4 regions of the Streptomyces sp. NPDC055243 genome follow, and region 1 is predicted to be linked to each of the others. Evidence: riboswitches for the same ligand, from Rfam matches in the RefSeq annotation. Region 1 holds a riboswitch; each other region holds the start of a gene.

Region 1 (7,595 bases):
AATTTGGGCAGCAGAAGTAATCCCCACCGAATAGCACTTCTTTGTATACGGCGCCTCTGTTAATGCCGGAGGCCCACCGTGTTTACGGCATGTTGCGAATCCCTCACACGATCACGGTCGCGGCCGCGGCCCCGCTCTCCGCGAGCGGGAAGCGCGGGGAAACGCAGTCGGTGCGCCCCCGTCGCCCGCTCCGTGTGGGCCGCGGTGAGCGACCTGGCCCGCTCCGCGTCGCCGCGCGCGACCGCGTCGACGATCGCGGCGTGCTCCGCCCAGGCCTCCGCGGGCGAGGCCGACGTCTCGACGACGTACATCCAGGCGATCTTGTGCCGGAGCTGGGTGAGCAGCGACGTGAGGCCGGGGCTGCCGGACGACTGGGCGAGCGTCTCGTGGAACCAGCCGCCCAGGGAGCGCAGATCCTCGCTCTGGCCCCGCCTGGAGCGCTCCTGACCGAGCCTGACGAGGCCGCGCAGGACCTTCAGGTGCGCCTCAGTGCGGCGCTGAGCGGCACGGGCGGCGCCCAGCGGCTCCAGGAGCAAGCGGATCTCCAGGAGGTCGGCCGCCTCCTGCTCGGTGGGCTCCGCGACGCACGCGCCCGCGTGCCGTCGCGTGACGACGAAGCCCTCGGCCTCCAGGGTGCGCAGGGCCTCGCGCACGGGGACGCGGGAGACTCCGTAGCGGCGCGCGAGCAGTTCCTCGGTGAGCCGGCCACCCCGTTCGTAGACACCGGAGACGATGTCGTCCCGGATGGCCGTGCATACCGAGTGCGCCGGAATGCGCATGACCTGACCTCCGCCTTAATCCCCGCGAAACGCGGTCGATCGACGCCTGTTCAGCGACTCTATTGCAGAGCGGCTGAATTTCCGACGGGTGGCCGGAATCCATGGATACTTTTGGCCAAAGGCGATGCGGGAACGGCGAAAGCCCCGGCTCTCCATGAGCCGGGGCTTTCGGTGAATCGGGTGCGCGTCGCGCGAAACGCCTGGGGTCAGACGTTGACGCCGTGCGAGCGGAGGTACGAGACGGGGTCGATGTCCGTGCCGTACTCCTCGCCGGTGCGGGCCTCGAAGTGCAGGTGCGGGCCGCTGGAGTTGCCCGTGGAGCCGGAGAGGCCGATCTGCTGGCCCGGAGTGACCGCCTGGCCGACGGTGACACCGAGGGACGACATGTGGCCGTACTGGGTGTACGTGCCGTCGTTCATCTTGATGACCACGTTGTTGCCGTACGCGCCGCCCCAGCCGGCCTCGACGACGGTGCCGGAGCCGACCGCGTGGACCGAGGTGCCGGACGCGGCGTGGAAGTCGACGCCGGTGTGGCTGCCGGAGGACCACATGGCGCCGCCGGTCTGGTAGCCCGTGGAGATGGACGAGCCGGAGATCGGGGAGACGTAGGTGTTCAGGCGCTTGCGCTCGGCCTCGCGAGCGGCACGCTCCTTGGCCTCGCGCTCCTTCTTGGCCTTGGCCTTCGCCTCGGCCTCCGCCTTGCGCTTGGCCTCCTCGGCCTTCTTCTTGGCGGCCTCTTCGGCCTTCTTGGCGGCTGCGGCGTCGTCGGCGGCCTGCTGCTGGGCGGCGGCCTGCGCGTCGATGCTCTGGGCGAGCGAGTCGCCCACGGAAATCGCCTGGGTGAGGCCGGTGTGCTCAAGAGCCGCGTCGTCGGCGGCGAGCGCCGGAGCGGCCAGGCCTCCGATGACACCGGTGGTGGTGAGCGCGGCGACGCCCGCTACGTTCGCGGTCGTGCGCGTGAGGCGGCTCGGGCGACGGTGCTTCCCGGTGGCACGGGTGAACGCCATGAAGCGGCTGATCCTTTCCTTCCTTCTCGCCTACCGGGTTAGCTGACGGGTTCGGAGCAGGAAGGTCTCCTACGAGTCCCTCGCCTCTCGGCAAGGTTCCCGATTCACCCCAAGGGGACATGTGGGTCCCCGGCTCCCCTGGCTCGCGCCGTACGGGGACTCGGCGATGACTGTCCGGTGCCGCGGGTGCGACGTACTGCATGACGAACAGCCGGACCAGACGCTAAGCGGGGCGTCTTTCAAACGACAAACGGATCAGAGCTTTTGTAGCGCACGCCACAGGTCAGACACGTAACCTCCATACCAATTCGGACATATGGGGACCCCAGGAGCAATTTTCCGCCACTGGGGTCCCCATATGTCCTGACTGTCACTCAGCCCGTGACCACACTCACTTCACCGATGCCGAGCGCCCTGACGGGCTCCTCGATCTGCGCGGCGTCACCGACGAGCACCGTCACGAGCCGGTCCCCGGGGAAGGCGCTCACGACGGCTGCGGTGGCCTCCACGGTGCCGGTGGCGGCCAACTGGCGGTACAGCTGCGCCTGGAAGTCGTCCGGCAGGTGCTGCTCGACCTGGTCGGCCAGGGTGGCCGCGACGGACGCCGCCATCTCGTACTTGAGCGGGGCGACGCCCACCAGGTTCTGCACGGCGACGTCGCGCTCGGCGTCCGTGAGGCCGTCGGCCGCGAGGGTGCGCAGGACCTTCCACAGGTCGTCGAGGGCCGGACCGGTGGACTCGGTGTCCACGGAGCCGCTGATGGCCAGCATGGCGGCGCCCGTGCCGTCCGGAGCGGAACGCAGGACCTGGGCGAACGCCCGTACGCCGTAGGTGTATCCCTTCTCCTCGCGCAGGACGCGGTCCAGGCGCGAGGTGAGGGTGCCGCCCAGGCAGTACGTGCCGAGCACCTGCGCGGGCCACACGCGGTCGTGCCGGTCCGGTCCCACGCGGCCGATGAGCAGCTGCGTCTGGACCGCGCCGGGGCGGTCCACGATGACGACACGCCCGGTGTCGTCCGCGGTCACCGGGGGCACCGGACGCGGCTCGGCCGTGCCGCCCGTCCAGGCGCCGACGGTGTCGGCCAGGACGGCGTCCAGGTCCACGCCGGTCAGGTCGCCCACGACGACGGCGGTCGCCGTGGCGGGACGCACGTGCTTCTCGTAGAAGGTGCGCACCGCAGCCGAGTCGATGGCCGTGACCGTCTCCTCGGTGCCCTGACGGGGGCGCGACATGCGCGAGGTGGCCGGGAACAGCTGCCGGGAGAGCTCCTTGGCGGCGCGGCGCGCCGGGTTGGCGGCCTCGTGCGGGATCTCGTCCAGGCGGTTGCGTACGAGGCGTTCGATCTCGCTGTCCGCGAAGGCGGGGGCGCGCAGGGCGTCGGAGAGCAGGCCGAGCGCCTTGGGGAGGCGGGAGACCGGGACCTCCAGGGAGACGCGGACGCCGGGGTGGTCGGCGTGTGCGTCCATGCTGGCGCCGCAGCGGTCGAGTTCGGCGGCGAAGTCCTCGGCGGAGTGCTTGTCGGTGCCTTCGTTGAAGGCCCTCGCCATGATCGTGGCGACGCCGTCCAGGCCCGCGGGCTCGGCGTCGAGCGGCGCCTCCAGGTGGATCTCCACGGCGACGACCTGCTGGCCGGGGCGGTGGCAGCGCAGCACCGTGAGGCCGTTGTCCAGGGTGGCGCGCTCGGGCGCGGGGAAGGCCCACGGCCGTGCGGTGCCGGCCTGGGGCTGCGGGTGGAACTGCATCGTTGCGGCCTCGGTCACTTCGCCGCCTCCTCTTCTTCGTCCTCGTCGGTGGCTTCGGCGCCCTCGGGGGCGGCGATGGGCTCGTACACGAGCACCGCGCGGTTGTCGGGGCGCAGGCGGGCCGCCGCGGCCGCCTTGACCTCTTCCGCGGTGACGTCGAGGACGCGCCCGACGGCGGTCAGCGCGAGCTGCGGGTCGCCGAACAGGACGGCGTACCGGCACAGTTCGTCCGCGCGTCCCGCCACCGTGGAGAGCCGGTCGAGCCACTCGCGCTCCAGCTGGGCCTGGGCGCGCTCCATCTCCTCGGCGGTGGGGCCCTCTTCCGCGAAGCGGGCGAGCTCCTCGTCGACGGCCGCCTCGATGACGGGCACCTCGACGTCGCCGGACGTCTTCACGTCGAGCCAGCCGAGCGAGGGGGCTCCGGCGAGGCGCAGCAGGCCGAACCCGGCCGCCACGGCGGTGCGGTCGCGGCGCACGAGGCGGTTGTAGAGCCGGGAGGACTCACCGCTGCCGAGGACCGTGAGCGCCAGGTCGGCCGCGTCGCACGCGCGCGTGCCGTCCTCCGGGAGGCGGTAGGAGGCCATCAGGGCGCGGGCCGGTACCTCTTCCTCGACGACCTCGCGCAGCTCCTTGCCGATCGTGTCGGGCAGCGAGCCGTCGCGCGGCGGCTGCTTGCCGTCGTGCGAGGGGATGGACCCGAAGTACTTCTCGACCCAGGCCAGGGTCTCCTGGGGGTCGATGTCGCCGACGACCGACAGGACGGCGTTGTTGGGCGCGTAGTACGTACGGAAGAAGTTCCGCGCGTCCTCCAGCGTCGCCGCGTCCAGGTCGGCCATGGAGCCGATCGGGGTGTGGTGGTAGGGGTGGCCCTCGGGGTACGAGAGGGCGGTCAGCTTCTCGAAGGCCGTGCCGTACGGAACGTTGTCGTAGCGCTGGCGGCGCTCGTTCTTGACGACGTCCCGCTGGTTCTCCATGGATTCTTCGTCGAGCGCGGAGAGCAGCGAGCCCATCCGGTCGGCTTCGAGCCACAGGGCCAGCTCCAGCTGGTGTGTGGGCATCGTCTCGAAATAGTTGGTGCGCTCGAAGCTCGTGGTGCCGTTGAGCGAACCGCCCGCTCCCTGCACCAGCTCGAAGTGGCCGTTGCCGTGCACCTGCTTCGAGCCCTGGAACATGAGGTGCTCGAAGAGGTGAGCCAGGCCCGTACGGCCCTTGACCTCGTGGCGCGAACCGACGTCGTACCAGAGGCAGACCGCGGCGACCGGGGTCAGGTGGTCCTCGGAGAGCACCACGCGCAGGCCGTTGGCCAGCCGGTGCTCGGTCGCTGTCAGGCCGCCGGAGCCGGCCTCGGCTGTGGCCGTGTGACCCATGGGCATGTACGTCCCTTCGATCGCGAAAAGCTGGAAATTCTGCCAGTCGTGCCACTGTATGCAAGCGTGCTGACAACCGGTGAAGTTCCCGCTCCGCGCTCGGCGTAGTCGCGGCCGAAGACCGGGTCGTGGTCGGCGTTGTCAGTGGGACAGTCCACAATGGTCGGCGTCAGATCCCGTTGATGCCCTGGCAGACACCGTGAAGGAGCCGCAGCAGCGATGGCCCGCCGCAGCACGAAGACCCCGCCGCCCGATGAGTCGTTCGAGGAGAAGATCCTCGACATCGACGTCGTCGACGAGATGCAGGGCTCCTTCCTCGAGTACGCGTATTCGGTCATCTACTCGCGCGCCCTGCCGGACGCCCGCGACGGCATGAAGCCGGTGCACCGCCGCATCGTGTACCAAATGAACGAGATGGGCCTGCGCCCCGACCGCGGCTATGTGAAGTGCGCCCGCGTCGTCGGCGAGGTCATGGGTAAGTTGCACCCGCACGGCGACGCGTCGATCTACGACGCCCTCGTGCGCATGGCCCAGCCCTTCTCCATGCGCCTGCCCCTGGTGGACGGCCACGGAAACTTCGGCTCGCTCGGCAACGACGACCCGCCGGCCGCCATGCGGTACACCGAGTGCAAGATGGCCGACGCGACGTCCTTGATGACGGAGTCGATCGAAGAGAACACCGTCGATTTCGAGTCGAACTACGACGGCCAGGAGCAGGAACCGGTCACCCTGCCCGCGGCCTATCCGAACCTCCTGGTCAACGGCTCGTCGGGAATCGCCGTCGGCATGGCGACGAACATGCCGCCGCACAACCTCGGCGAGGTCATCGCCGCCGCCCGCCACCTGATCAAGCACCCCGGGGCCGACCTCGAGACGCTGATGCGTTTCGTGCCGGGCCCCGACCTGCCCACGGGCGGCCGCATCGTCGGCCTGACCGGGGTCAAGGACGCGTACGAATCGGGTCGCGGCACCTTCAAGATCCGCGCGACGGTGGCCGTCGAGAACGTGACCGCCCGCCGCAAGGGCCTGGTCGTGACCGAACTGCCCTTCTCCGTAGGCCCCGAGAAGGTCATCTCGAAGATCAAGGACCTGGTCGGCTCGAAGAAGCTGCAGGGCATCGCCGACGTCAAGGACCTCACGGACCGCTCGCACGGCCTGCGCCTGGTCATCGAGATCAAGAACGGCTTCGTCCCCGAGGCCGTCCTGGAGCAGCTCTACAAACTGACGCCGATGGAGGAGTCCTTCGGCATCAACAACGTGGCGCTGGTGGACGGCCAGCCCCTCACGCTCGGCCTCAAGGAGCTCCTCGAGGTCTATCTCGACCACCGCTTCACCGTCGTGCGCCGCCGCAGCGAGTTCCGCCGCAGCAAGAAGCAGGCCAGGCTGCACCTGGTCGAGGGGCTTCTGGTCGCTCTCCTGGACATCGACGAGGTCATCCGCCTCATCCGCTCCAGCGACAACTCCGCACAGGCCAAGGAGCGCCTGATGGAGCGCTTCTCGCTGAGCGAGATCCAGACGCAGTACATCCTCGACACGCCGCTGCGCCGCCTCACCAAGTTCGACCGCATCGAGCTGGAGACCGAGCGCGACAAGCTCAAGGCCGAGATCGACGAGCTGACCCGGATCCTGGAGTCGGACGCGGAGCTGCGCAAGCTGGTCTCCGCCGAACTGGCCGCCGTCGCCAAGAAGTTCGGCACGGACCGGCGCACGGTCCTCCTGGAGTCGGCGAGCGCCCCGGCGGCCACGGTGTCGTTGCAGGTGGCGGACGACCCGTGCCGCGTGCTGCTCTCCTCGACGGGCCTCCTCGCCCGTACGGCCAACGGCGAGCCGTTCGCAGAGAACGACACCAAGCGCGTCAAGCACGACGTGATCGTCTCGGCCGTCCCCGCGACCGCGCGGGGCGAGGTGGGTGCGGTGACGTCCGCGGGGCGGCTGTTGCGCCTCTCCGTGGTGGATCTCCCGCAGCTCCCGGAGACGGCGGCGGCACCCAACCTCTCCGGAGGCGCGCCGATCTCGGAGCTGCTCTCCCTGGAGACGGACGAGAGCCTGATCTGCCTGATGACCCTGGACGAGTCCTCACCGGGCCTCGCCCTCGGCACCGAGCAGGGCGTGGTCAAGCGCGTGGTGCCGGACTACCCGTCCAACAAGGACGAGTTGGAGGTCATCACCCTCAAGGACGGTGACCGGATCGTCGGCGCGGCCGAGCTGCGCACGGGCGAGGAGGACCTGGTCTTCATCACGGACGACGCCCAGTTGCTCCGCTACCAGGCCTCGCAGGTCCGTCCGCAGGGACGTCCCGCGGGCGGCATGACGGGCATCAAGCTCGCGGACGGCGTGAAGGTCATCTCCTTCGTGGCGGTGGACCCGGCCGTGGACGCCGTGGTCTTCACGGTGGCGGGCTCGCGCGGCACGCTCGACGACTCGGTGCAGACGACGGCCAAGGTGACGCCGTTCGACCAGTACCCCCGCAAGGGCCGCGCCACGGGTGGCGTACGTGTCCAGCGCTTCCTGAAGGGCGAGGACTGCCTGAGCTTCGCGTGGGCGGGCCCGACGCCGCCGCTCGCGGCCCAGCGCAGCGGTCTGCCGGCGGAGCTGCCGGAGATCGACCCGCGTCGCGACGGCTCGGGGGTGTCGCTGGCGAAGCCGGTGGCGGCGGTGGCGGGCCCGGCCTGATCAGTCGCCCTGCGGCTCTTGGAGGTC
Region 2 (7,595 bases), on a different contig from region 1:
CGTTATCTCCAGCATCTCGCACCCGGCAGTTTCACGGTGGAGAGCGAGGGGGAAATCACACGATGGGACACGTTCGCTGCGCGCCACTCCCGTATCGAGCGGCATACGGACCGTTTTCGGGACGGCGCAAGGGGAGCCGCAACGAGGTCGCCGTGCCACCGCGCCGTCAGCTGCGCGCCGTGGTGACGCGGCACATCGGCGATCGCGCCGGTATTCGGGGCGCCGCCGGCGCTGACCACGTACCGCCGTACGACCTCTGTCACGCCTCCCCACTACGGGCACACGGGGGACAGAGCCGTCCTCTCGCGTGCCGACCGGGAGGTCGACCATGACCATCACGAGGGTCTTGCCCTTTCGCCCGCCCTGCCTCACGTTGCCCGCCAGACTGGCGGGGCTCTCCATGGCTCTGCTGAAAGCGACCGCGCTCGAGGTGGCGATCCTTGCCGGCCACCTCCTCCTGTACCCGTCGGGCATCGTCCAGGAACGCAGGATCGCCGCCGAACTGCCGTCGCCCGACGCGCCCCGGCTCCCCGCGGAGAGCCGGCCCCCGGTCGTCCTCCTGCACGGCTTCATCGACAACCGCTCGGTCTTCGTCCTCCTGCGCCGCTCCCTGGCCCAGCACGGCGGCCAGCACGTGGAGTCCCTCAACTACTCCCCCCTCACGTGCGACATCCGCACGGCGGCCGAGCTGCTCGGCCGCCACATAGAGGAGATCTGCGAGCGCACGGGCCACCACCAGGTGGACATCGTCGGGCACAGCCTCGGCGGCCTGATCGCCCGCTATTACGCGCAGCGCCTGGGCGGCGACGAACGCGTCCGCACGCTGGTCACCCTCGGTACCCCGCACGAGGGAACGCGCGTCGTGCCACTGGCCGACGCGCACCCGATCGTGCGCCAGATGCGCCCCGGTTCGGACGTGATCGAGGAGCTGCGCGAGCCCGCGCCGGGCTGCCGGACCCGTTTCGTGAGCTTCTGGAGCGATCTGGACCAGCTGATGGCGCCCCTCGAGACGGCCTGCGTCAACCATCCCGACCTGATCGCGCAGAACGTACGTGTCTCCGGTATCGGTCATCTCGCCCTGCCCGTGCACCCCGCGGTCGCCGCCGGAATCCGCCAGGCCCTCGATCTGCCTGCTCCGGGGACATCCGCGACGGGCGCCGAGAACGGACAAACCGTGGCCTGAGGAGCAGCTCCCGCACCCCGCGACGCGGGAAATTTGTCGAACGGATCTCGAACGCAGGGCCAAAGCTGTGCCCGCCGTCCGCCGAAAGGCGGCCGAATGCCCGTTTCCTGAGAGCCGGAAACCTGCCGAAGATTGTCGCGCCCGCATACCGCCGGGTACAGTCGCCGCACTGCTCTGCCCCTGCTGCCGAGGCGAAAGAGAAGTTGGTGAACGACCGTCACCCGTCGGGGAGCTCAACACCCCCGGCCTCGGCACCCGCCGACCATGCGCCCTACGCGGCGTATGACCAGCAGAGCACCCAGCACGGCGCCTACACCGGTTACGACGGCTACTCCACGGGAAGCTTCGACACCACAGGCAGCTATGCGACGGCCGGTCCCGACACCGGAAGCTTTGCGTCCGACCCGCTCTTCGGCGACATGCCCGGCGGTCAGTACGACACCGGCCAGTGGTCCACCACGGGGACGCAGCAGACGCTGAACCACGACCCGTACGCCGCGCAGCACCAAGCCGCGTACGACACCAGTGGCTACGAGACCGGCAGCTACGACACCGGCGCCACGTGGTCGACCGGCGGCTATCAACACCTCTCCGCCGACATCCCGGCCCAGCCCGGTCCCGGCCTCGACGCCACTGGCCAGTGGGACACCGGCGCCTGGAACCAACCGCAGCAGCCGCAGCAGACCGGCCAGTGGGAGACCCAGGCCTTCGACACCGGCGCGTACGACGCGACCGCGTGGAACTCCGGCGGCCAGGACGCCGCGCAGGACATGTCGTACGGGGCCACCGGGACGCACGAGGCGTACGGCACCCCCGAGACGCACGAGGCACACGGGGTGCACGGGACGTACGAGGCTCAGGACACGCCCGGAGCGCCCGACACGTACGAGGCGCCGGAAACGTACGAGCATTCGCCGTACGACACCGGGTCCTACGCCTCCGATGCCTACGCCCCCGAATCCCACCCCACCGAGGTCTACCCCCAACCGGCTCCCGCCGAGCACGAGTTCACGCCCGACGAAGCTCCCGCCGATTCACTCGGTCCGGTCGAGCCGGTCGGCCGCGACACCGCCGGGGACGACGAGCCGCCGGTCATGGACCGTGCGCACGGCTCCCGCTCGCGGGCCCGCCGCCGCTCCCCCGCCAAGCGCTCCGCGCTCTTCACCGTCGCCGTGCCCTCCGCCTGCGTGATGGGCGTCGCGGGTATCGCCGCCGCGTCCGTGGGCGACTTCGGCGGCGGCGACGAGAAGGAGGCTCAGGCGGCATCGGTCCCGGACACGGCGTCGGTGCAGCCCTCCGCCGCCAACAACAAGCTCGACACGCAGCTGGCGAACCTCTCCGCGGACGCAGGTGACTTCGCCGACCGCGCGAGCCGCACCCAGGAGCGCATCGACCTCAAGGCGGAGAAGGTCGCCGCCGAGAAGAAGGCCGCCGAGGAAGCCGCGCGCAAGGAGCGTCTGCGCCCCAAGTTCGCGCTGCCGGTGAAGCAGCAGGGCCTGAGCGCGTACTACGGCCAGGCCGGCATCAACTGGATGTCCGCGCACTCCGGAATCGACTTCCCGGTGGCGTACGGCACCGAGGTCCTCGCCGCGACCGACGGCACCGTCTCCACGAAGTGGAACAGCGCCTACGGCAACATGGCGATCGTGACCGCCAAGGACGGCACGGAGACGTGGTACTGCCACCTCTCCACGCACAAGGTCTCCAGCGGCCCCGTCAAGGCGGGCGACCCCATCGCCTTCTCCGGGAACTCCGGCAACTCCACGGGACCGCACCTGCACTTCGAGGTGCGCCCCGGCGGCGGCTCGGCGATCGACCCGCTGCCGTGGCTGCGCAGCCACGGCCTCGACCCGACGTAACTCAAGCGCCGCCCGCGCGGCGACCCCGCACAACTCGGGCCGCCGCCTGCGGCGTTAGAGCTTCTCCACCGGCGCGTACCGCAGCAGGAGCCGCTTGGGCTTGGGCTCTCCGAAGTCCACCGTCGCCTCGGCGTTCGCGCCCGTGCCCTTCACCCCGACCACGGTTCCGAGGCCGAACTGGTCGTGCGTGACCCGGTCCCCGATCGCCAGCGCGACCACCGGCTTCTCCGTCGCACGGCGCGTGGCGAAGCCCTGCGCGCCCCCGGTGCGCGAGCGCGACGACGACAAGGAGGAGGCGATCCCGGCCGCGGGTCCGGAGGACGCCGGTGCGCCGACGGAACCCTTCCGCTTCCAGTCCAGGTGGGCCTCCGGGATCTCCTCCAGGAAGCGCGACGGCGGGTTGTAAGAGGGCTGTCCCCAGGCGCTGCGCATCGAGGACCGCGTGAGGTAGAGCCGCTCCCGCGCGCGCGTGATGCCCACGTACGCGAGGCGGCGCTCTTCCTCCAGCTCCTTGACCTGGCCGAGGGAACGCATGTGCGGGAAGACGCCGTCCTCCATGCCGGTCAGGAAGACGACCGGGAACTCGAGGCCCTTGGCGGTGTGCAGCGTCATCAGCGTGATGACTCCGGAGCCGTCGTCCTCCTCGTCGGGAATCTGGTCCGAGTCGGCGACGAGCGCGACCCGCTCCAGGAACTCGGAGAGGGTGCCCGACACGCCTGTGCCCGCGCCCGCGCCCGCTCCTGCGTCCGCGTCCTCGGTCTCCGCTGCACCTTCACCGGCTTCACCGGCCCCACCGGCCTCACCGGCGCCACCAGTGTCACCGACTTCACCGCTGTCCTGCTCGAACTCCAGAGCCACGGCGGCGAGTTCCTGGAGGTTCTCGATGCGCGTCTCGTCCTGCGGGTCGGTCGATGCCTGCAACTCGGCGAGATAGCCGGTCCGTTCGAGCACGGCCTCCAGGACGACGGCGGGACCCGCGCCCGACTCGACGACGGTCCGCAGCTCCTCCATCAGCACGTTGAACCGCTTGACGGCGTTCGCCGAGCGAGCCGCCATTCCGTACGCCTCGTCGACGCGCTTCAGCGCCTGCGGGAAGGAGATCTTCTCGCGCTGCGAGAGCGCGTCGATCATCGCCTCCGCGCGGTCGCCGATGCCCCTCTTGGGCACGTTCAGAATGCGCCGCAGCGGGACGGAGTCCTCCGGATTGGCGAGCACGCGCAGATACGCGAGGACGTCCCGGACCTCCTTGCGCTCGTAGAAGCGGACGCCGCCGACGACCTTGTACGGCAGGCCGACGCGGATGAAGATCTCTTCGAAGACACGGGACTGCGCGTTCGTCCGGTAGAAGATCGCGACGTCACCGGCCTTCGCGTCGCCCGCGTCGGTGAGCCGGTCGATCTCGTCGGCGACGAACTGCGCCTCGTCGTGCTCGGTGTCGGCGACGTAGCCGGTGATGCCCGCGCCCGCGCCCGCGTTGGTCCACAGGTTCTTCGGGCGGCGGCTTTCGTTGCGCTCGATGACGGCGTTGGCCGCGGTCAGGATCGTCTGCGTGGAGCGGTAGTTCTGCTCGAGGAGGATCGTCGTCGCGTTCGGATAGTCCTCCTCGAACTGGAGGATGTTGCGGATCGTGGCGCCGCGGAAGGCGTAGATCGACTGGTCCGCGTCACCCACGACGCACAGCTCGGCGGGTCCCTCGCCCTCGCTGCCCTCGCCGTCCGCGGGACCCACCAGCTCGCGCACCAGGGCGTACTGGGCGTGGTTGGTGTCCTGGTACTCGTCGACCATCACGTGGCGGAAGCGGCGGCGGTAATGCGCGGCTACGTCCGGGAACGCGCGGAACATGTTGACCGTCGTCATGATCAGGTCGTCGAAGTCGAGGGCGTTCGCCTCGCGCAGCCGCGACTGGTACATCGCGTACGCCTGGGCGAGCGTCTTCTCGAAGCCGTCGGCGGCCTGTCCCGCGAAGGTCTCCTCGTCGATCAGCTCGTTCTTCAGGTTCGAGATCTTGGCGCTGAAGGACTTCGGCGGGAACTTCTTCGGGTCGATGTCCAGGTCCCGGCAGACCAGGGCCATCAGCCGCTTGGAGTCGGCGGCGTCGTAGATCGAGAAGGAGGAGGTGAAGCCGATCGTCTTCGACTCGCGGCGCAGTATCCGCACGCACGCGCTATGGAACGTCGACACCCACATCGCGTTGGCCCGCGGCCCGACGAGCTGCTCGACGCGCTCCTTCATCTCGCCCGCGGCCTTGTTCGTGAACGTGATCGCCAGGATCTGCCCCGGGTGCACGTGCCGCTCGGCCAGGAGATACGCGATGCGGTGCGTCAGGACCCGGGTCTTGCCCGAGCCCGCGCCGGCGACGATGAGCAGCGGGGAGTGTGCGTGCACGACGGCCGCTCGCTGGTTCTCGTTCAGCCCGTCGAGCAGGGCCGCCGGGTCGATCACCGGGCGGGGGGCGCCGCCGCGGTAGTGCGCGTCCCGGGGTGTGGGCGCGTCGAACTTCCCGTCGAACAGATCATCCGGAACGGATTCCGGGGCACTGTCCTCGGGCGGCGGCGGGGGCTCCTCCTCCGAGGCCCGCGAGGGCTGGAGGTCCGCCAGGAAGCTGTCATCAAAGAGGCTGCTCATCGCCTCCCGAGTCTAGGCGGCCCCACTGACAACCCACCCCGGGTTCCGGCCACCTCACCCCGCCTACGCCCGCCTACGCCCCGCCCGCGGACGGTCACGCTCCGCCATGGCACGGCGTGCCCGCGTCAAGAGCTTCGTAAAGTAACGAAAACGTATCGGGCATATCGAACATCAACCTTCACACGGGCCACACGAATTGGCTAGGTTGCTGCCCGGGCCGCTCGCACTCCCACCGGCGAACCCCGCCGGGAACGGGTGGCCTCCGCCGAGTTCGATCTCCTCGGAGCCGGGGACCCACTTTGAACTTGGGGTGAATCGGTCCCGTACGAAGTACGGGACTGTAGGGCAACCTTCCGGAACCACCCGCCCGAACCCGACAGCTAACCCGGTAGGCGGTCTACGGAAGGAGTCGCCTCCCTTGGCGTCGCACCGCAAGCCGCGGACCCGCATGGCCGGCCTACGCGCCACTCCCGCCCTCGGCATCACGACGGCGGCCCTCACCTCCGTGGCCCTGCTGTCACAGAGCGCGCAGGCAGCACCGTCCGCTCCGCAGAAGCCCAGCCTCGAAGAGGTCCAGAAGAAGGTCGACGACCTCTACCACCAGGCGGGCGTCGCCACCCAGAAGTACAACTCGGCCAAGGAGCGCACCGACAAGCAGCGCAAGAAGGTCGACACACTCCTGGACGACGTGGCCAAGCGCACCGACAAGCTGAACGAGGCCCGCCAGGAGCTGGGCACGTTCGCCGCGGCCCAGTACCGCACCGGCGGCGTCTCCGAGACCGCCACGATGATGCTCGCCGACGACCCGCAGGGGTACTTCGACCAGAACCACCTGTCGGACCGGCTCACCGCGCGCCAGAAGAAGGCGGTCGACGACTACCAGACGCAGCAGGCGTCGGCTACGAAGCAGCGCACGAAGGCCGCCAAGAGCCTGGAGACGCTGAGCGACTCGCGGGACGACCTCAGGACGAGCAAGCAGACCGTCCAGAAGAAGCTGGGCCAGGCGCGCACGATGCTCTCGGAGCTGACCGCCGAGGAGAAGGCGCGGCTCGCGGCGATCGAGAAGAAGAAGGAAGAAGAGGCCAAGCGCAAGGCCGCCGAGCTGGCCCGCAAGCAGGAGGCCGAGGCGGAGGCCAAGCGCAAGGCGGCGGAAGAGGCGGCGGCCAAGGAGCGCGAGCAGAACAAGGAGACCCCGGACTCCGGCTCCGACACCGGCACGGGTTCCGGCTCCGGCTCCGGCTCCGGTGGCACGGACAGCGGTTACGCGACGAAGGCCGCGAAGGTGATCAACTTCGCGGAGGCGCAGATCGGCAAGCCGTACGTGTGGGGCGCCACCGGCCCCGACTCCTACGACTGCTCCGGGCTCACCCAGGACGCGTGGAAGGCCGCGGGGATCTCCCTGCCGCGTACGACGTGGGACCAGGTGAAGGTCGGCACGACCGTGAAGACCGCCGACGCCAAGCCGGGTGACCTGGTCTTCTTCTACGACGACATCAGCCACGTAGGGATCTACATCGGCGACGGCAAGATGATCCACGCCCCGAAGCCGGGCGCGAACGTCCGCGTCGAGTCGATCTACTACATGCCGATCCACAGCGTCGTGCGACCCGCGTAACCGTCACACACACGAGAAAACGGCCCTCCACGCGCGCGTGGAGGGCCGTTTTTCTGCGGCTCGGGTTCTGCGGCTCGGGTTCTGCGGCTCGGGTTCTGCGGCTCGGGTTCTGCGGGCCGGTTTCTACGGGCCGAGTTCTGCGGGCCGGGTCAGGTCCACAGCACCGCGATGAAGATGTTCACGACGGTCAGCAGCCCGACGGCGCCGAACATCGCCTTGTCCACCTTCTCCTCGTCCCGTTTCACGTAGACCAGCGCGAGGATCACGATCAGCACGGCCATCTTGATGCCGATCTTGACGTTGTTGACCGGGT
Region 3 (7,595 bases), on a different contig from region 1:
GGGCGATCGTCGCGACCTTGCGGTCCTGGTCGATGGTGGTGACCCGGCCGGTCAGAACTTCCGCCTTGGGCAGCACGCGTCGCAGCGGGACGACGACGTGCCGAGGCGAAATGCTGCCGGCTGCAGCTTCGGGGAGGAAGGGCTGGTAGGTCATGTACGACCGGGGGTCGACGACCGTGACGGTCGCCTCTCCGTAGCGCATCTTCTTGAGGATGCGCCGAGCTGCGTACAGGCCTACGTACCCACCGCCTACTACGAGGATCCTGGGACGCTCCGTGGTGCTCATGCCATCGAGTATCCACCTGCCCGACGGGGGTCGCTCGTGCGCCCCTTCACAAGCATGGGTAGACCCTCTGCTACACTTCGCCGCCCACGTGACGCAGGCCATAGCGCCCCAGGGGAACCACGCGGTAACCCGAAACGTTGTGCACCCCTTGTGAGCTGCCACTCTGGCCTCCGAGGCCCTGTGGACCACCCGCCCGGAACACGCTCCGGACACACTCGCGAACCTTCACTGTCATGGGTCGCGGAGTCCTCTGGGAGCACTTTCAGGGGCTCGGAACCCCTGAACATCGACCAACCGAGCCGATTTCCTTGTGAAGAACTTCACGAAGTTTCCCGACGGCATGTCGCCGCAGGGCCCCTCGACCCCCTCACCAGCCGCTCAGACGCTATATGACGCGCTCAGGCGATCGACCAGCCGATGCCGTCGAGGATGTCGTGCTCGCTGACGACGACCTCCCGGGCGCCGGTCCGATCCATGATCGACAGAAGGACCAGGGCGCCCGACACGATCACGTCCACGCGGCCCGGATGCATCACCGGGATCGCGGCGCGCTCGTCGTGCGTGGCCCGGCTCAGGCGTCCCACGATCTCGCTCACCCGCTCGTAGGAGATCCGGGAGTGGTGGATCGCCGCGGAGTCGTACGCGTCCAGGCCCAGCGCGATCGCGGAGACCGTGGTCACCGAACCCGCGAGCCCGACCAGGGTGCGGGCCTCGCGGATCGGCACCGTCCGCTCGGCCAGGTCGAGCGCGGCCTCGATGTCGGCGCGGACGGCGTCGAGTTCGGCGGGCGCGGGCGGGTCGGAGCGGATGTGGCGCTCCGTCAGGCGCACGCAGCCGACGTCTACGGAGCGGGCCGCGGCGACGTGTTCGTCGCCGACGACGAACTCCGTCGAGCCGCCGCCGATGTCCACGACGAGATACGGCTTGGCCAGGTGGTCGCTGCCCGCCAGCTCCTTCGTCGCTCCCGTGAAGGAGAACTCGGCCTCCTGGTCACCGCTGATGACCTCCGGCTCGACGCCGAGGATGTCCAGGACGCCGCGTACGAAGTCGTCGCGGTTCTCGGCGTCGCGGGAGGCGGAGGTCGCCACGAAGCGGAGGCGCTCGGCGCCGTGCTCCTTGATGACCTCGGCGTACTCGCGGCACGCCGCGAAGGTCCGCTCCAGGGCCTCCGGGGCCAGACGGCCCGTCTTGTCGACGCCCTGGCCCAGGCGGACGATGGTCATCCGGCGGTCCAGGTCGACCAGTTCGCCGGTGGCGGGGTCGGCGTCCGCGACGAGCAGGCGGATCGAGTTCGTACCGCAGTCGATGGCGGCCACGCGGGTCATGCGCGCTCCTCCGCGGCCGGCTCGGCCTCCGCAAGGGACACGCACGCGCCCTTGCGCCACCACTCCGGGAGCATCGCGATCGCCTCGTCGCCCAGGGGGTTCACGCCGGGGCCCGCGGCCAGGGAGTGGCCGACCAGGACGTGCAGGCACTTCACGCGGTCGGGCATGCCGCCCGCGCTCGGGAAGCCTTCCAGGACCTCGATGGCGTCCCGGCGCGCGATGTAGTCCTCGTGCGCCGCGCGGTACGCGGCGGCGAGCTCGGGGTCCGTCCCCAGCCGCTCCGTCATCTCCTTCATGACGCCGTTGGCCTCAAGGGTGCCGATCGCGGAGGCGGCCCGCGGGCACGTCAGGTAGTACGTCGTCGGGAACGGCGTCCCGTCCGGCAGGCGCGGCGCCGTTTCGACGACGTCCGGCTGCCCGCACGGGCAGCGGTGGGCGATGGCCCGCAGGCCGCGCGGCGGACGGCCGAGCTGCTGCTTGAAGGCCTCGACGTCGGCGTCGGTGGGCTCGGTGCGCGGGGTGGTCGGCGGGGGCGTTTCCATGCCTGTCTTTCGATCGGTTCTCAAGGAGAGATGGTGCGGTGACTACGGAGAATGGTGGTGGTGGCGGGTCAGTCGTCGGCCGGGCGGTCCGCCTTGTCGACGCCGTCCCAGACGTTCGAGTACCAGGGCCTGGCGGCCGCCCCCTGGTCGGAGCGCTGCTTCTTCGCCGCCTCGGGGTCGACCACCGTGTAGCCGGTCTCGCCCGGCATCACGTAGTGCAGCCGGTCCCGGATGCGCTGCTCCGCGTACTCGTCGTCCCGCCAGCGGGCCTTCTCGTCGCGCAGCTTCTCGACGTTCGCGCGGCGCTCGGCCTGCTCCTTGCGCTGGTCCGCGATCTCGGCGCGCTGGGAGACGTACTGCCTTATCGGGTAGGCGAGCGCGACGACCAGCGAGCAGAGCACGAGCGCGAGGAGCGCGGCACGTCCCGTGAGCCGGGAGCGGCGCGCCTGGCGCTTGGTCTGGGAGCGGTAGACACGCTCCGCGGTCTGCTCGCCGAGCAGCCGCAGTCTGGTCGCGGTGGAGAACCGGTCGCGGTCCTTCACGGCCATGTGTGCCGCCTCCCCGATACGTACGTACGTCCCCGCACACGGTACGGGACCGAGTACGGGGACGTAGGTAACTGCTCAGCGGAGCCGGAGCCCGAGCCTCGGCCCGGAGAAGCGGCTCAGCCCTTGAAGCGGGGGAACGCCGAACGACCGGCGTAGACCGCGGCGTCGTCGAGGATCTCCTCGATGCGCAGGAGCTGGTTGTACTTGGCGACGCGCTCGGAGCGGGCCGGGGCGCCGGTCTTGATCTGGCCGCAGTTGGTGGCGACGGCGAGGTCGGCGATGGTGACGTCCTCGGTCTCACCGGAGCGGTGCGACATCATGCACTTGAAGCCGTTGCGCTGGGCCATCTCGACGGCGTCCAGGGTCTCGGTCAGCGAGCCGATCTGGTTGACCTTCACCAGAAGGGCGTTGGCCGACTTCTCCTCGATGCCACGGGCCAGGCGCTCGGGGTTGGTGACGAACAGGTCGTCGCCCACGAGCTGGACCTTCTCGCCGAGCTTCTCGGTGATGGCGTTCCAGCCGGCCCAGTCGTCCTCGAACAGCGGGTCCTCGATGGAGACGAGGGGGTACGAGGCGACGAGCTCCTCGTAGTACTCGGTCATCTCGGCGGCCGAGCGGGACTTGCCCTCGAACTCGTACTTGCCGTCCTTGTAGAACTCGGACGCGGCGACGTCGAGCGCGAGACCGATCTGCTCACCGGGGACGTAACCGGCCTGCTTGATGGCCTCGAGGATGAGGTCGAGCGCGGCGCGGTTGGAGTCCAGGTTCGGGGCGAAGCCGCCCTCGTCGCCCAGGCCGGTGGAGAGACCCTTGTCCTTCAGGACCTTCTTCAGCGTGTGGTAGACCTCGGTGCCCCAGCGCAGGGCCTCCGAGAACGACTCGGCGCCGATCGGCGCGATCATGAACTCCTGGATGTCCACGTTCGAGTCGGCGTGCGACCCGCCGTTCAGGATGTTCATCATCGGAACGGGCAGCAGGTGCGCGTTCGGGCCGCCGAGGTAGCGGAAGAGCGGGAGGTCGGAGGCCTCCGACGCGGCGTGCGCGACGGCCAGCGAGACGCCGAGGATGGCGTTGGCGCCGAGCGAGCCCTTGTTGTCGGTGGCGTCGAGGTCGAACATCGCCTGGTCGATCAGGCGCTGCTCGGTCGCGTCGTACCCGACGAGCTCCGGGCCGATCTGCTCGATGACGGCGAGGACGGCCTTCTCCACGCCCTTGCCCTGGTAACGGTTGGGGTCACCGTCACGGAGTTCGATGGCCTCGAAAGCACCGGTGGACGCACCGGACGGAACGGCGGCACGACCCGTGCTGCCGTCGTCGAGGCCGACCTCGACCTCGACCGTGGGGTTGCCTCGGGAGTCCAGGATTTCCCGGGCTACGACGACGTCGATGGACGGCACGAGCATCTCCTTCTGGGATGTGACGCGGGTACGCGGGGCGTTGGCCTCGCGGACACGAGCCTAACCGGCTCCCGGACAAGAGCCAGCCGAGCGACCGCCCTGTGGACAAACCGAGAGCAAAATGTTTCCGAACGGAACAAAGCGTGGAGGGCGCACATGACCCCGCCCCGGTGCGTACGGGGGATACGCGCACCGGGGCGGGGAGGGCCCGTGGGGACGGGGGTGGGGCGACGCCTCCGCCGAGGCGCCGCCGCCGTCAGCTCTTAGCTGAGGTGGAGCTGCTGGCCCGGGTAGATCATGTCGGCGTTGTCGATGATGTCGCCGTTGAGCTTGTACACCTTGTGCCAGCCGCCCTTGACGTCCTTCGCCTCGGCGATCTTGGAGAGGGTGTCACCCTTCTTGACCTTGTACTCGCCGTCGCCCTTCTTGACCGTCTTGCCGGTCGGGGTCTCGACGGTCTTCTTGGACTCGGTCTTCGGAGCCTCGGCCTTGGGGGCCTCGGCCTTCGGAGCGGCCTGCTGCGGCTGCTCGGTCTGGGCGCTGGGCTGGCTCTTGGGCTGCTCCTGGGTCTGCTGCGGGGCGCTCTCCTGCGCACCGCCACCCTCGTAGGAGGCGCCCGAGAGGCCGACGCCGCAGCTCGGCCAGGCACCCTTGCCCTGGCCCGCGAGGACCTTCTCGCCTATCTCGATCTGCTGGGCCTTGGAGGCCTTGTCGGCGGTGGGCGCGTACTTCGTGCCGCCGTACGCGGCCCACGTGGACGACGAGAACTGCAGGCCGCCCGTGTAGCCGTTGCCGGTGTTGATGGACCAGTTGCCGCCGGACTCGCACTGGGCGACGGCGTCCCACTCGGAGCCGGTCGCGGCGGAGGCCGAGCCGGCCGCCATCAGCGGGGCGGCGACGGCGACACCGGTGACGCCTGCGAGCGTGGCGACACGGGTGGCCTTGGACGGGCGGCGGTGCTTGCCCTTGCTGGAAAACAGCATGAGTGATCCCCTCACCGACGCCTGCGAGGTGAGCTGTCGGGTTCGGGCCGATGAAGTTGCCCGGCCGCGCTTCCTTGAAGCGCGACTTAACCCCTAGCCGTTTCCTTCCGTCGGCCTCGCTCTCGCGACGCTCGACATCCGGTCCCGGCGGAAACCTTGGGTCCCCCGCTCCTGCCTACGGCGCTTACGCGACGACTGTTCCCGAACGGCCGTTGGCAGGACTCGGCGTACCGACCGGCGGGGCCCGCTGTGGCGAGCGGTCCCGACCGTAGTCATGCGATCGGGAGAAACTCAAAGACGATCAGGGCTTCTGAGACCCATCTCTCACTTGCGCCAATTGGGACATCAAGCGCAAAACGAGTCGTCAACTACCCCTACTTTTCGCCCAAATCGAGGCTCTGACCGGGAAGGATGAGATCGGGGTCGGAGCCGACGGACTTCTCGTTCTCGGAGTACAGCTCGGTCCACCCGCCCTTCACGTCGAGGTCGTCGGCGATGAGCGAGAGGCTGTCTCCGGAACGGACCGTGTACGTCCCGTCGGAGCCGTCCTGCTGACGCTCCTCGCCGCGGGAGGCGTGCCGACCCGAGCCCTCGCGGGAGGTGTCGTCGGAGGGCTTGTCGTCCGCGCTGTCGCCGCGGTGACGGCCCTCGCCCGCGCCGGAGGAGGGGGTGGGAGTGGGCGAAGTTTCATCGCTCTGCCCGGACTTGCCCGGGTCATCCGACTCGCCCGAGTTGCCCGGCTCGTCGTGATTCTTGTCTCGCGCGTCGGCGTCGGCGTCATCGTCCTCATCGGCGCCCGGCTTCTCGGAGGACTTGTCCGAGGGCTTCTCCGAAGACTTGGTGCCGTCCGCGGAGTCGGCCGACTCGCTCGGCGACTTACTCGGCTCGTCCGATTCGTCCGGCTCGGCCGACTCACCGGACTCGGTCGACTCGTCGGAAGGAATCGTCGTGATCGGAGCGCCCGGGTCGACGTCCGCGGCGGCGCCGTCCTGGGTGAGACCGGCGATCGGCGCGCAGCTCGGCCAGGCGCTGGTCCCCTGGTCGTCGAGGACCTTCTCGGCGACGGATATCTGCTGCGAGCGGCTGGCCAGGTCGGCGCTCGGCGCGAAGTCGAGGCCGCCGTACTCCTCCCAGACCTGCTGCGAGAACTGGAGCCCGCCGTAGTACCCGTTGCCCGCGTCCGCGCTCCAGGACCCGCCGCTCTCGCACTCCGCGAGCTTGTCCCACGTGGCGGTGTCCGCCGCGCTCGCGCTGGTGGCACCGAGCAGCGGGATCGCGATGGCCGATCCTGCGACTCCTGCCGCGACGATCAGGGCCGGGGCCTGGCGGGGGCGTCGGTGACGACCATTGCCGGAGAGCATGCGGTTGCCTTTCGCGTGACTGGAGCGACGACTGCGGCACGGGATGCCGAGTCGTCGGTGAACGTAGCGGCAGTCGAACGCTTGTCACAAGTCGATGCAGCGGAGATCACGTGAAAGTCACAGTCTTGACGGTCCGTCAGTTAAACGTCTCTCCAGGTGTCGAATATTTGCTCTGCTGTGCGGGTGTGAACTCCACGGGCAGCGTGCGGAGTCCGCGCATGATGAGCCCGCCACGCCACCTCAAATCACCAGGTTCCACCGCGAGTCGCAGGTCAGGCAGGCGCCGCAGGAGGGTCGCGAGGGCGGCCTGGCCTTCGAGCCGGGCGAGCGGTGCGCCGAGACAGTAATGAATGCCATGGCCGTAGCCGAGGTGTTGGTTGTCGCGGCGGGCGAGGTCGATCGTGTCCGGATACCGGAACCGTTCCGGGTCGCGATCGGCGGCGGCGAGCACGACGAGGACGGGGTCGCCGGCGGCGATGTCCTCCCCTCCGACGGTCAGCGCCTCGGTGGCGAACCGCCAGGTGGCGAGCTCCACGGGACCGTCGAAGCGCAGGAGCTCCTCGAGCCCGGTCTCCAGGAGGGCGGTGTCGCCGTCCTTGAGAGAGTCCTGGAGCTGCTCGCGCTGCTCGGGGTGGGTCAGGAGGGCGTACGTCCCGTTCCCGATGAGGTTGACGGTGGTCTCGAACCCGGCGAAGAGAAGGATGAACGCCATCGCGGCGGCCTCGTTCTCGGTGAGGTGCTCGCCGTGGTCGGAGGCGCGGATGAGCCCGGAGATGAGGTCGTCGCCCGGTTCGAGGCGCTTGCGGTGGATCAGCTCGGCGAGGTAGCCGCGCATCTTCTTCACGGACCGGGCGACCCCTCCCCTGGGCCCTCCGCCGTGGCGGATCATCATCCCCGCCCAGTCGCGGAAGTCGTCCTGGTCCTCGCGGGGGACGCCGAGCAGATCGCAGATGGCGTAGATGGGCAGCGGGAAGGCGAAGTCGTGGATGAGGTCGGCCTCCCCCTTCTCCACGAACTGGTCGATGAGCCGGTCGGTCAACTCCTGCACGCGCGGCGCGAATGCGGCGATACGGCGGGGAGTGAAGGCCTTGGAGACCAGGCGCCGCAGCCGCGTGTGGTCCGGCGGGTCGATGTTGAGCAGATGGGTCATGAG
Region 4 (7,595 bases), on a different contig from region 1:
GAGCAGGACGGCCACGCCCAAGAGGAACGGGAGGATCATAGGAAGAGCCTATCCCGGCGCCGATGGAGCGACAGAACCGCCCTATTCTCGCGCCGCCCAGTCAGCTGGACTGCCGCCAGAGCGGTGCCTGTGACCGGCCTTGTTCCGCGGGCATCTCCCGGACCAGGTGGTAGAGGTTCTCGAAGTACGCCTTCCAGCGGTGGGGAAGCCCGGCCAAGCCGAGGGAGAGGTCGTAGGCGGGCAGTTCCTCGTGCACGACGCCGAATGTCTTCCCGCTCCACCCCTCGTACCCCTGCACTTCCCACCGCCACACCCAAGATCCAGGCCGGCCTCGCGGCCCTCGAAGGTGGAAGTACCGCGGCCGCCGCGCACGGCCCCGTAGGCAGCCCTGTGACAAGGGCTCGTCCGGTTGGCCTCAGCGAGTCAAAATGCCGTTACGCGCCACGCCCACGAGGATGTCGAACTGCGGGACCTGATTCACCGCTATGAGCTCGTGACAGGATCTTGCTGAAGCGGCCTGGTCGATGCAGCCGAGGCGATGGTTCACGGTTACGCGGAGTCGAGATGGCGCGTGTCGCCAAGGCTGACGACTTGGCGGTTGTGGAAGAAGTCGTCCTCGCGCAGTGTGGTGATGCTGCCGGGAGGGGCCCGAAAGCTGGCGTAACTGGCCGACTCGATCGGCATCTTGATCCAGGACGCCACGACGAAGGTCAGTGAGCCGCCATGCGTCACGATGATCTGGTGTTCGCGCGCACGCCGCAGGATCTCATCCATAGCCGCGTAGATGCGCTGCGCCCACTGCGCCTTCGTCTCGGCACCCTCCACGCCCTCGTCATGGTCCATCCGCTCCCCGACAGCCGGCGGCGGGACGAAACGCCGGTCCAGCCACTCCTGTGGCCTTCCCCCTGCCGCACCGTAGGACTTCTCCCGCAGCCTGCGGTCCAGGAACAGCTTCACGCCGAACAGTTCGGCTACCTCCTGGGCGGTTTGCCGGGTGCGCTGCAGATCCGAGGAGAACAGGTCGACCTCGGCGCCGTCCGGGATCACGCCCCGAAGCGCCTCGGCGATGGAAGCCGCCGCGCGGACGCCGGTGGGCGTCAGGCGGGAGTCGTGCCATCCGCCGACGACTCCCTCGACGTGGTGCGTCGCCTGTGGGTGGGTGACAACGTAAAGAGTGCGCACGAGAGCCTGCCCTTCGCTGCCTGGCCTCCCGGCCTCCCAGCCTCCCGGCCTCCCAGCCTCCCGGCCTGCCGGTCGCGGCCCGCTACCTTAACCAACGCGATCACGATCGAGCCTTCCTGAGTCACCTCCAGCAGATCGAGGGCATGGCGTTCCTGCGCCACTTCCGGGAGGCCGCGGTCGCGGTGGACCCGCGCATGGGCGGCCCTGGGAGGGTGGGACTCCCCTAGAGGCAGGCGAGATGTCCATCTTTGCGTTAGAAAGCTACTTCTTCAGCTCATTGGCGGCGTTTATAAAGCCCTGCCTGCATTGCTCAATACTCGTGCGAAATGGTGCACTCTGATACGCCATCGCGCCGCATTCCCAACCCATCCCTCATTCAGTGAAACGAGTCACACCAATGTTTGTGAGCCCGGGAGCCGCTGAGCGCGGTTTCGTTCTACGCAAGGAAAGTTGGGCTATTTGATCAAAGCGCGTGAGGGATTTTGATCATTGGGGAAGGGCTCCTCGCTTTCCCTATGCGAATTCGTGTCTTGTTCCTCGCCAGCCTTCTCGCTTAACGTCGCCATCAATCCGGATGGAACGCCGAATCCTGCCGCTGTCCGGAATCCCTCCCACCCACTCACTCACTTACGCACGGCAGGAGCGGGGGACCCAGGTAAGCCGCCGGTCCGGATTCCGGAACGGCTCGGGGTGAAGTCGCACGCCCAGTGCGACCGGACATCTCCCGTCCGAACCCGACAGCTCACCTCGTAGGCGACGGAGAGGAATTCGTCATGCCCGCAAAGGGAAAGCACCGCCGCCCCAAGTCCAGCAAGCTCACCCGGGGCATCGCCGCCGCAGGCACGGGCGGGGCCGTTCTCGTTCTCCCGGTGCTCGGCGCGACCGCCGCGAGCGCGGCGCAGGCCGCCCCGGCCGCCAAGCCCGCCGCAGCGCCGAAGACCTACGTCGTCGTCGCGGGCGACACCCTCTCCAAGATCGCCCGAGAGCACTCCCAGAGCGGCAGCTGGAAGGAGCTGTACGAGGACAACCGCAGCGTCCTCGGTGAGGCCCCGGGGCTGATCCACCCCGGTCTCAAGCTCACCATCGGCGAGAAGGCCCAGGCCAAGGACGCGGAGAAGTCGGCCGCCTCCAGGGCGTCCGCCGATCGGGCGGACCGCTCCGAGCGCACGGCCGCCGAGCCCGCCGCCGCCCCGGCGAAGAAGACGTACACGAACGACCTCGACGGCTGGATCAAGGAATCGCTCGACGTGCTGGCCCAGCACGGCATCCCCGGGACCTACGAGGGCATTCACCGCAACATCATGCGCGAGTCCTCCGGCAACCCGACGGTCACCAACAACTGGGACTCCAACGCCGCCGCCGGAACCCCGTCCAAGGGGCTCCTGCAGGTCATCGACCCCACATTCGCCGCGTACCACGTGCCCGGCACGTCGACGGACAGCTTCGACCCGGTCGCCAACATCACCGCCGCCTGCAATTACGCGGCCGACCGGTACGGCTCGATCGACAACGTGAACGGCCCGTACTAGGCCGCATCCCGTCTCGTCCGCTGTGAGCCCCGGCGCGCCATGCGTCCGGGGCTCAGCCCTGGACGACGACGGCCAGGATCTCATCTTTCGCTTCCCAGCCGCGGCGGGTCGCTTTTCTCGTGCAAAGCAGTCTCGAACTCGACCTCGGGGCTGCATGCTGAAGCGCCGTCATATAGCGCCCTTAGCCCGCCACATACACGGTGTTGGTGGCGGTCCCGCCTTGCAGGGGGTTGGGGAAATCGACGACGTGACTCGCCGTCTTCGGGAAGACCTCGGCGAGCACGGTGGTGAACTCCGCGTCGGGCGGGTCGTTCGACCACAGGGCGAAAACGCCTCCGGGGTGCAGCCGCCGGGCGAGGGCACGCAACCCCTTGGGCTCGTAGAGCGCCGCGTGGCTGGGGTGCAGCACATGGCGGGGCGAGTGGTCGACGTCGAGGAGGATCGCGTGGAAGCGACGGTCCGGCTCCTGAGGATCAAGGCCGTCGCCGCCGTCGCCGGCCAGCGCGAAGAAGTCGCCCTGGACCAAGCGGCATCGGGGGTCCGTCGACAGGCCGGTGCCCAGCGGCACGTATCCGCGCTCGTGCCACTCGATGACCTCACCGAGGGCCTCGATCACGGTCAGCGAACGCACCCGCCGGTCGTCGAGGACGGCCCGTGCGGTGTAGCCGAGACCGAGGCCGCCCACCGCGACATCCAGTTCGGTGTCCGGCAGTTGCTCGAGGCCGAGCCGGGTCAGGGCGATCTCACCCGCGGTGAAGAGGCTCGACATCAAGAACTCGTCCCCGAGCTTCACCTCGTACACATCGTCGCCCGACGCCGGGTCCCGCCGCCGCCGCAGGCTGATGTCCCCCATCGCTGTCGGCCGCCAGTCGATCTCCTCGAAGCGCATGCTCATCCATTCACCTTCCTGGGCGTTTCTGGGCGGCGGGACCGGCGCGTGGTCAGGCGTCGATGATGACCGGGATGATCAGGGGCCTGCGGCGGTGCGTGCGGAACGCCCAGTTCGCCACGGCGCGCGCGATGAGCTGTTCGAGCTGGTGGGCGTCGCCGACCCCTTCCTCGGCCGCGGTGGCCAGCGTCTTCTCGATCACCGGGATGACCGGCTCGAAGGTGGCGTCGTCGTGGACGAACCCGCGGGCCAGGAAGTCGGGGGCCTCGGCGAGCGCTCCCGTGTCGGCGTCGACGATGGCGACCACCGTGACGACACCCTCCTCGGCCAGCGTGATCCGGTCCTTCAGAGAGGCTTCGGTGACGCCGCCGACGGTCATCCCGTCCACGTAGACGTTGCCCGCGGGCACCTTGCCGGTGATGGAGGCGCGGCCGTCGACGAGGTCGACGACGACACCGTCCTCGGCGATGACGACCTGGTCGGGGTCGACGCCGGTGCGGATGGCCAGATCGGCGTTGGCCTTCAGGTGCTTCCACTCGCCGTGCACGGGCATGACGTTGCGGGGCTTGACGATGTTGTAGCAGTAGATGAGCTCACCGGCGCTGGCGTGCCCCGAGACGTGCACCTTGGCGTTGCCCTTGTGGACGACGTTGGCGCCCCACCGGGTCAGCCCGTTGATCACCCGGTAGATCGCCGTCTCGTTGCCGGGGATCAGCGAGCTGGCGAGGAGAACGGTGTCTCCCTTGCCGATGCGGATCACGTGGTCGCGGTTGGCCATCCGCGACAGTGCGGCCATCGGTTCGCCCTGGGATCCGGTGCACACCAGGGTGATGCGGTTGTCGGGGAGCTTCTCCAGCTCCTTCATGCTGACGACCAGGCCCTTGGGAACCTTCAGATAGCCCAGGTCGCGGGCGATGCCCATGTTGCGGACCATCGAGCGGCCCACGAAGGCCACCTTGCGGTTGTACTGGTGGGCGGCGTCGAGCACCTGCTGGATGCGGTGGACGTGACTGGCGAAGCTGGAGACGATGACCCGTCGCGGCGCGGTGCGCAGGACCTGCTCGATCGCGGGGTTCAGCTCGCGCTCGGAGGTGGTGAAGCCGGGCACCTCGGCGTTGGTGGAGTCGGTGAGGAACAGGTCGACGCCCTCCTCGCCGAGCCGGGCGAAGGCCCGCAGGTCGGTGATCCGGTCGTCCAGCGGGAACTGGTCCATCTTGAAGTCACCGGTGTGGAGCACCATCCCGGCACCCGTTCGGATGGCGACGGCGAGCCCGTCGGGGATGGAGTGGTTGACCGCCACGAATTCGCAGTCGAAGGGACCGAACGCGCGCCGGTCGCCCTCGCGCACCCGCACCGTGCGCGGCCGGATGTTGTGCTCCTTGAGCTTGGCCTCGAGGAAGGCAAGCGTCAGCTTCGACCCGACGACGGGGATGTCGGACCGTTCCCGCAGCAGGTAGGGCACGCCGCCGATGTGGTCCTCGTGGCCGTGGGTGAGCACCACGGCCACGACATCGTCCAGCCGGTCCCGGATCGAGGTGAAGTCGGGAAGGATGACGTCTACGCCGGGCTGGTTCTCCTCGGGGAACAGCACCCCGCAGTCGACGATGAGCAGCTTGCCGGCGTACTCGAAGACGGTCATGTTGCGGCCGATCTCGCCAAGGCCGCCCAGGGCGACGACCCGCAGGCCTCCCTTGGGCAGCGGCGGGGCAGGCTTCAGCTCGGGGTGTGGATGACTCATACGGTGACGCTACCGGAGAGTTGAAAGAGCTGGTCCGAAGGACGCCCGCACTTCGGCGCCCGGGTCGTCGACACCTCCCCATTCCCCGAGAACGAGCACCGGGGCAGCACAGGACCCTCACATCGGGAGAGAGAACAGACGCAGCGGTTCCGACGGCGGGCACGCGGTGTCGTGCAGGGGCGTCATCATGGTCCGCAGCGGCATGGTCACCACACGGTCCCCGGGTTGCTCGACGAGTACGTCCTGGTCGAGCGGATGCCATCCGATGCGCTGGTACAGCGGCACGAGGGGGGACCGGCAGAACAGGAGGGCGTACTGAGGGCCCATCGTGCGGGCGTGGTCGAGTGCCGCTGCGACCACGCGCCGAGCGAGCCCCTGGCCCTGCATGTCGGGTGCGACGGCGACTCCACCGACGCCGACGACCTCCGTCTCGACGTCGCCGATCGCCGCGGGCAGCCGTCGCAGTCCGGCGTGGGCCACGAGCCGGCCGCCGTGGCGGATGCCGAAGTGTTCTTCTTTCGGCAGCCAGGCCAATCCGGTCGCGGCGACACCGAAGGGGTCATCGCCGGCGCCGAGTATCTCGTCCTGCTCCGTCTTCGTGTACCGAGGGAGCCGGACCGCGGGCGATGCCGCGAAGGATGGGTTCTCAGACATCCCCCCATGATGATCTTCTTTCTGGGGTCGGCCAAGGGGTGCCCGCCGCTGCACCGCGACCGGCACCGCGACCGGCGCGGCTCGCCATCGTGGCCGGCGGGTTGATCGATCGTCGTCCGAGGTCGATGATCAGTGGGTTCGTAACGGCGAGGGGTGGCGGTGGCGATGCGGGTGGTTCCTCTGGTGGGCGGTCCTGTGGAGATACGGGGCGCACTGGATCTGGAGAGCACGCCGACGGGGGTGATGCCGCGCCGGTTGCCCGCGTGGACCACGGAGCAGTATCAGAACCCTTCCGTCTACGGAGTGACCGTGATGCCCTCCGGCGTGCGGCTGGTGTTCCGCACGGACGCGCGTGAGCTGGAGTTCGACGTGCTCACCTCCACGGGCCAGCTCGACGGCGATCCTCACCCCCGGCCGACCGGCATGCTGGATCTGCTGGTGGACGGCGTCCTGACCGAGCGCCGCCGAGCGCCGGTGGGCAACGTGCTGCGGATGGCGGGACCCGGGACCGAGCAGCGACTGATCCCGGGCGACCCGGGAACCGTGCGGTACACCGGGCTACCGGCCGGCATGAAGACCGTCGAGCTGTGGCTGCCGCAGCAGACCCCCACGGAACTGGTGGCCCTGCGCGCCGACGGCGATGTGCTCGCGCCGCTGCCCGACGGTCGGCGCCGCTGGGTTCACCACGGCAGCTCCATCAGCCACTGCATCGAGGCCGACGGCCCGACCGGCACCTGGCCGGCCGTGGCGGCCGCACTCGCGGGAGTGGAGGTGATCAACCTCAGCCAGGCGGGCAACGCGCTGCTGGACCCTTATGTCGCCCGGACGATCCGCGATCTGCCCGCCGACCTGATCAGCCTCAAGGTGGGCATCAACATCGTGAGCCTGGCCGCCTTCCGGCTGCGGACGTTCGGCCCGGCGGTGCACGGGTTCCTGGACACGATCCGGGACGGGCACCCGGACACCCCGCTGCTGCTGATGTCCCCGGTGAGCTGTCCGGCGGTCGAGGAGACTCCCGGCCCGACGACGACGGGCCCGGACGGGAAGGTCGTAGCCCTCGGCGACCCGGAGCAGGTGGCCGCCGGGGCGTTGTCCCTGGCGGTGGTCCGTGCCGAGCTGGAACGGATCGTGGCCGCCCGCCGGGCAAGCGATCCCCACCTCCACCATCTCGACGGCCGCGAACTGCTCGGCCCGGACGAGGCGGACGATCTATCCGACGGCCTGCACCCCACGGCCGCCGCGTACCACCGGATGGGCAAACGCTTCGCCGCCCACGCCTTCGCGCACGACGGCCCCTTCCGCTGAACGGCGACGCCCGCAGCGGTCCGGTACGCGACGCGGTCAGTCGTCGATGCCCGACCGTTCCACCCCCGCCACGATCCACCGCTGGAAGAACAGGAACACCACGAGCAGCGGCACGATCGACACGGCGGCCGCGATGAAGAGTTCGTGCAGCCTGATCACCTGTGACGTGGTGAACGACGACAGGGCCACCTGCACCGTCCACGCGTTGCGGTCCTGGCCGATGACCAGCGGCCACAGGAACGAGTTCCACGCGCCGATGAAGACGATCGTGCCCACCGCCGCGAAGACCGGCCGGGAG

The links. Region 1 has a riboswitch for cyclic di-AMP ahead of ACIGXX_RS37785 (M23 family metallopeptidase). Riboswitches for the same ligand answer to the same signal wherever they lie in the genome.
Region 2: another riboswitch for cyclic di-AMP. It lies ahead of ACIGXX_RS42885 (NlpC/P60 family protein); the one in region 1 lies ahead of ACIGXX_RS37785 (M23 family metallopeptidase).
Region 3: another riboswitch for cyclic di-AMP. It lies ahead of ACIGXX_RS42085 (transglycosylase family protein); the one in region 1 lies ahead of ACIGXX_RS37785 (M23 family metallopeptidase).
Region 4: another riboswitch for cyclic di-AMP. It lies ahead of ACIGXX_RS16335 (transglycosylase SLT domain-containing protein); the one in region 1 lies ahead of ACIGXX_RS37785 (M23 family metallopeptidase).

Annotation. Positions count from the first base shown of each region.
Region 1 covers NZ_JBITWR010000019.1:155,628-163,222, reverse strand. Annotated here, with positions in the region: gene ACIGXX_RS37790 (GntR family transcriptional regulator) at 60-779, opposite strand; gene ACIGXX_RS37785 (M23 family metallopeptidase) at 986-1,786, opposite strand; cyclic di-AMP (ydaO/yuaA leader) riboswitch at 1,799-1,962, opposite strand; gene ACIGXX_RS37780 (pitrilysin family protein) at 2,161-3,546, opposite strand; gene ACIGXX_RS37775 (M16 family metallopeptidase) at 3,543-4,901, opposite strand; gene ACIGXX_RS37770 (DNA topoisomerase IV subunit A) at 5,115-7,568, shown strand; gene ACIGXX_RS37765 (CobW family GTP-binding protein) at 7,569-7,595, opposite strand, start outside.
Region 2 covers NZ_JBITWR010000028.1:67,640-75,234, reverse strand. Annotated here, with positions in the region: gene ACIGXX_RS42900 (alpha/beta fold hydrolase) at 329-1,183, shown strand; gene ACIGXX_RS42895 (M23 family metallopeptidase) at 1,390-3,042, shown strand; gene ACIGXX_RS42890 (ATP-dependent DNA helicase) at 3,097-5,667, opposite strand; cyclic di-AMP (ydaO/yuaA leader) riboswitch at 5,921-6,078, shown strand; gene ACIGXX_RS42885 (NlpC/P60 family protein) at 6,086-7,282, shown strand; gene ACIGXX_RS42880 (hypothetical protein) at 7,432-7,595, opposite strand, start outside.
Region 3 covers NZ_JBITWR010000026.1:63,618-71,212, forward strand. Annotated here, with positions in the region: gene ACIGXX_RS42060 (NAD(P)/FAD-dependent oxidoreductase) at 1-286, opposite strand, end outside; gene ACIGXX_RS42065 (Ppx/GppA phosphatase family protein) at 685-1,611, opposite strand; gene ACIGXX_RS42070 (DUF501 domain-containing protein) at 1,608-2,153, opposite strand; gene ACIGXX_RS42075 (septum formation initiator family protein) at 2,222-2,701, opposite strand; gene eno (phosphopyruvate hydratase) at 2,818-4,104, opposite strand; gene ACIGXX_RS42085 (transglycosylase family protein) at 4,362-5,081, opposite strand; cyclic di-AMP (ydaO/yuaA leader) riboswitch at 5,085-5,274, opposite strand; gene ACIGXX_RS42090 (transglycosylase family protein) at 5,456-6,442, opposite strand; gene ACIGXX_RS42095 (cytochrome P450) at 6,579-7,595, opposite strand, start outside.
Region 4 covers NZ_JBITWR010000005.1:90,409-98,003, reverse strand. Annotated here, with positions in the region: gene ACIGXX_RS16350 (hypothetical protein) at 1-39, opposite strand, end outside; gene ACIGXX_RS16345 (hypothetical protein) at 101-256, opposite strand; gene ACIGXX_RS16340 (histidine phosphatase family protein) at 550-1,182, opposite strand; cyclic di-AMP (ydaO/yuaA leader) riboswitch at 1,797-1,951, shown strand; gene ACIGXX_RS16335 (transglycosylase SLT domain-containing protein) at 1,956-2,711, shown strand; gene ACIGXX_RS16330 (spermidine synthase) at 2,893-3,606, opposite strand; gene ACIGXX_RS16325 (ribonuclease J) at 3,653-5,338, opposite strand; gene ACIGXX_RS16320 (GNAT family N-acetyltransferase) at 5,456-5,992, opposite strand; gene ACIGXX_RS16315 (lipase) at 6,158-7,297, shown strand; gene ACIGXX_RS16310 (carbohydrate ABC transporter permease) at 7,334-7,595, opposite strand, start outside.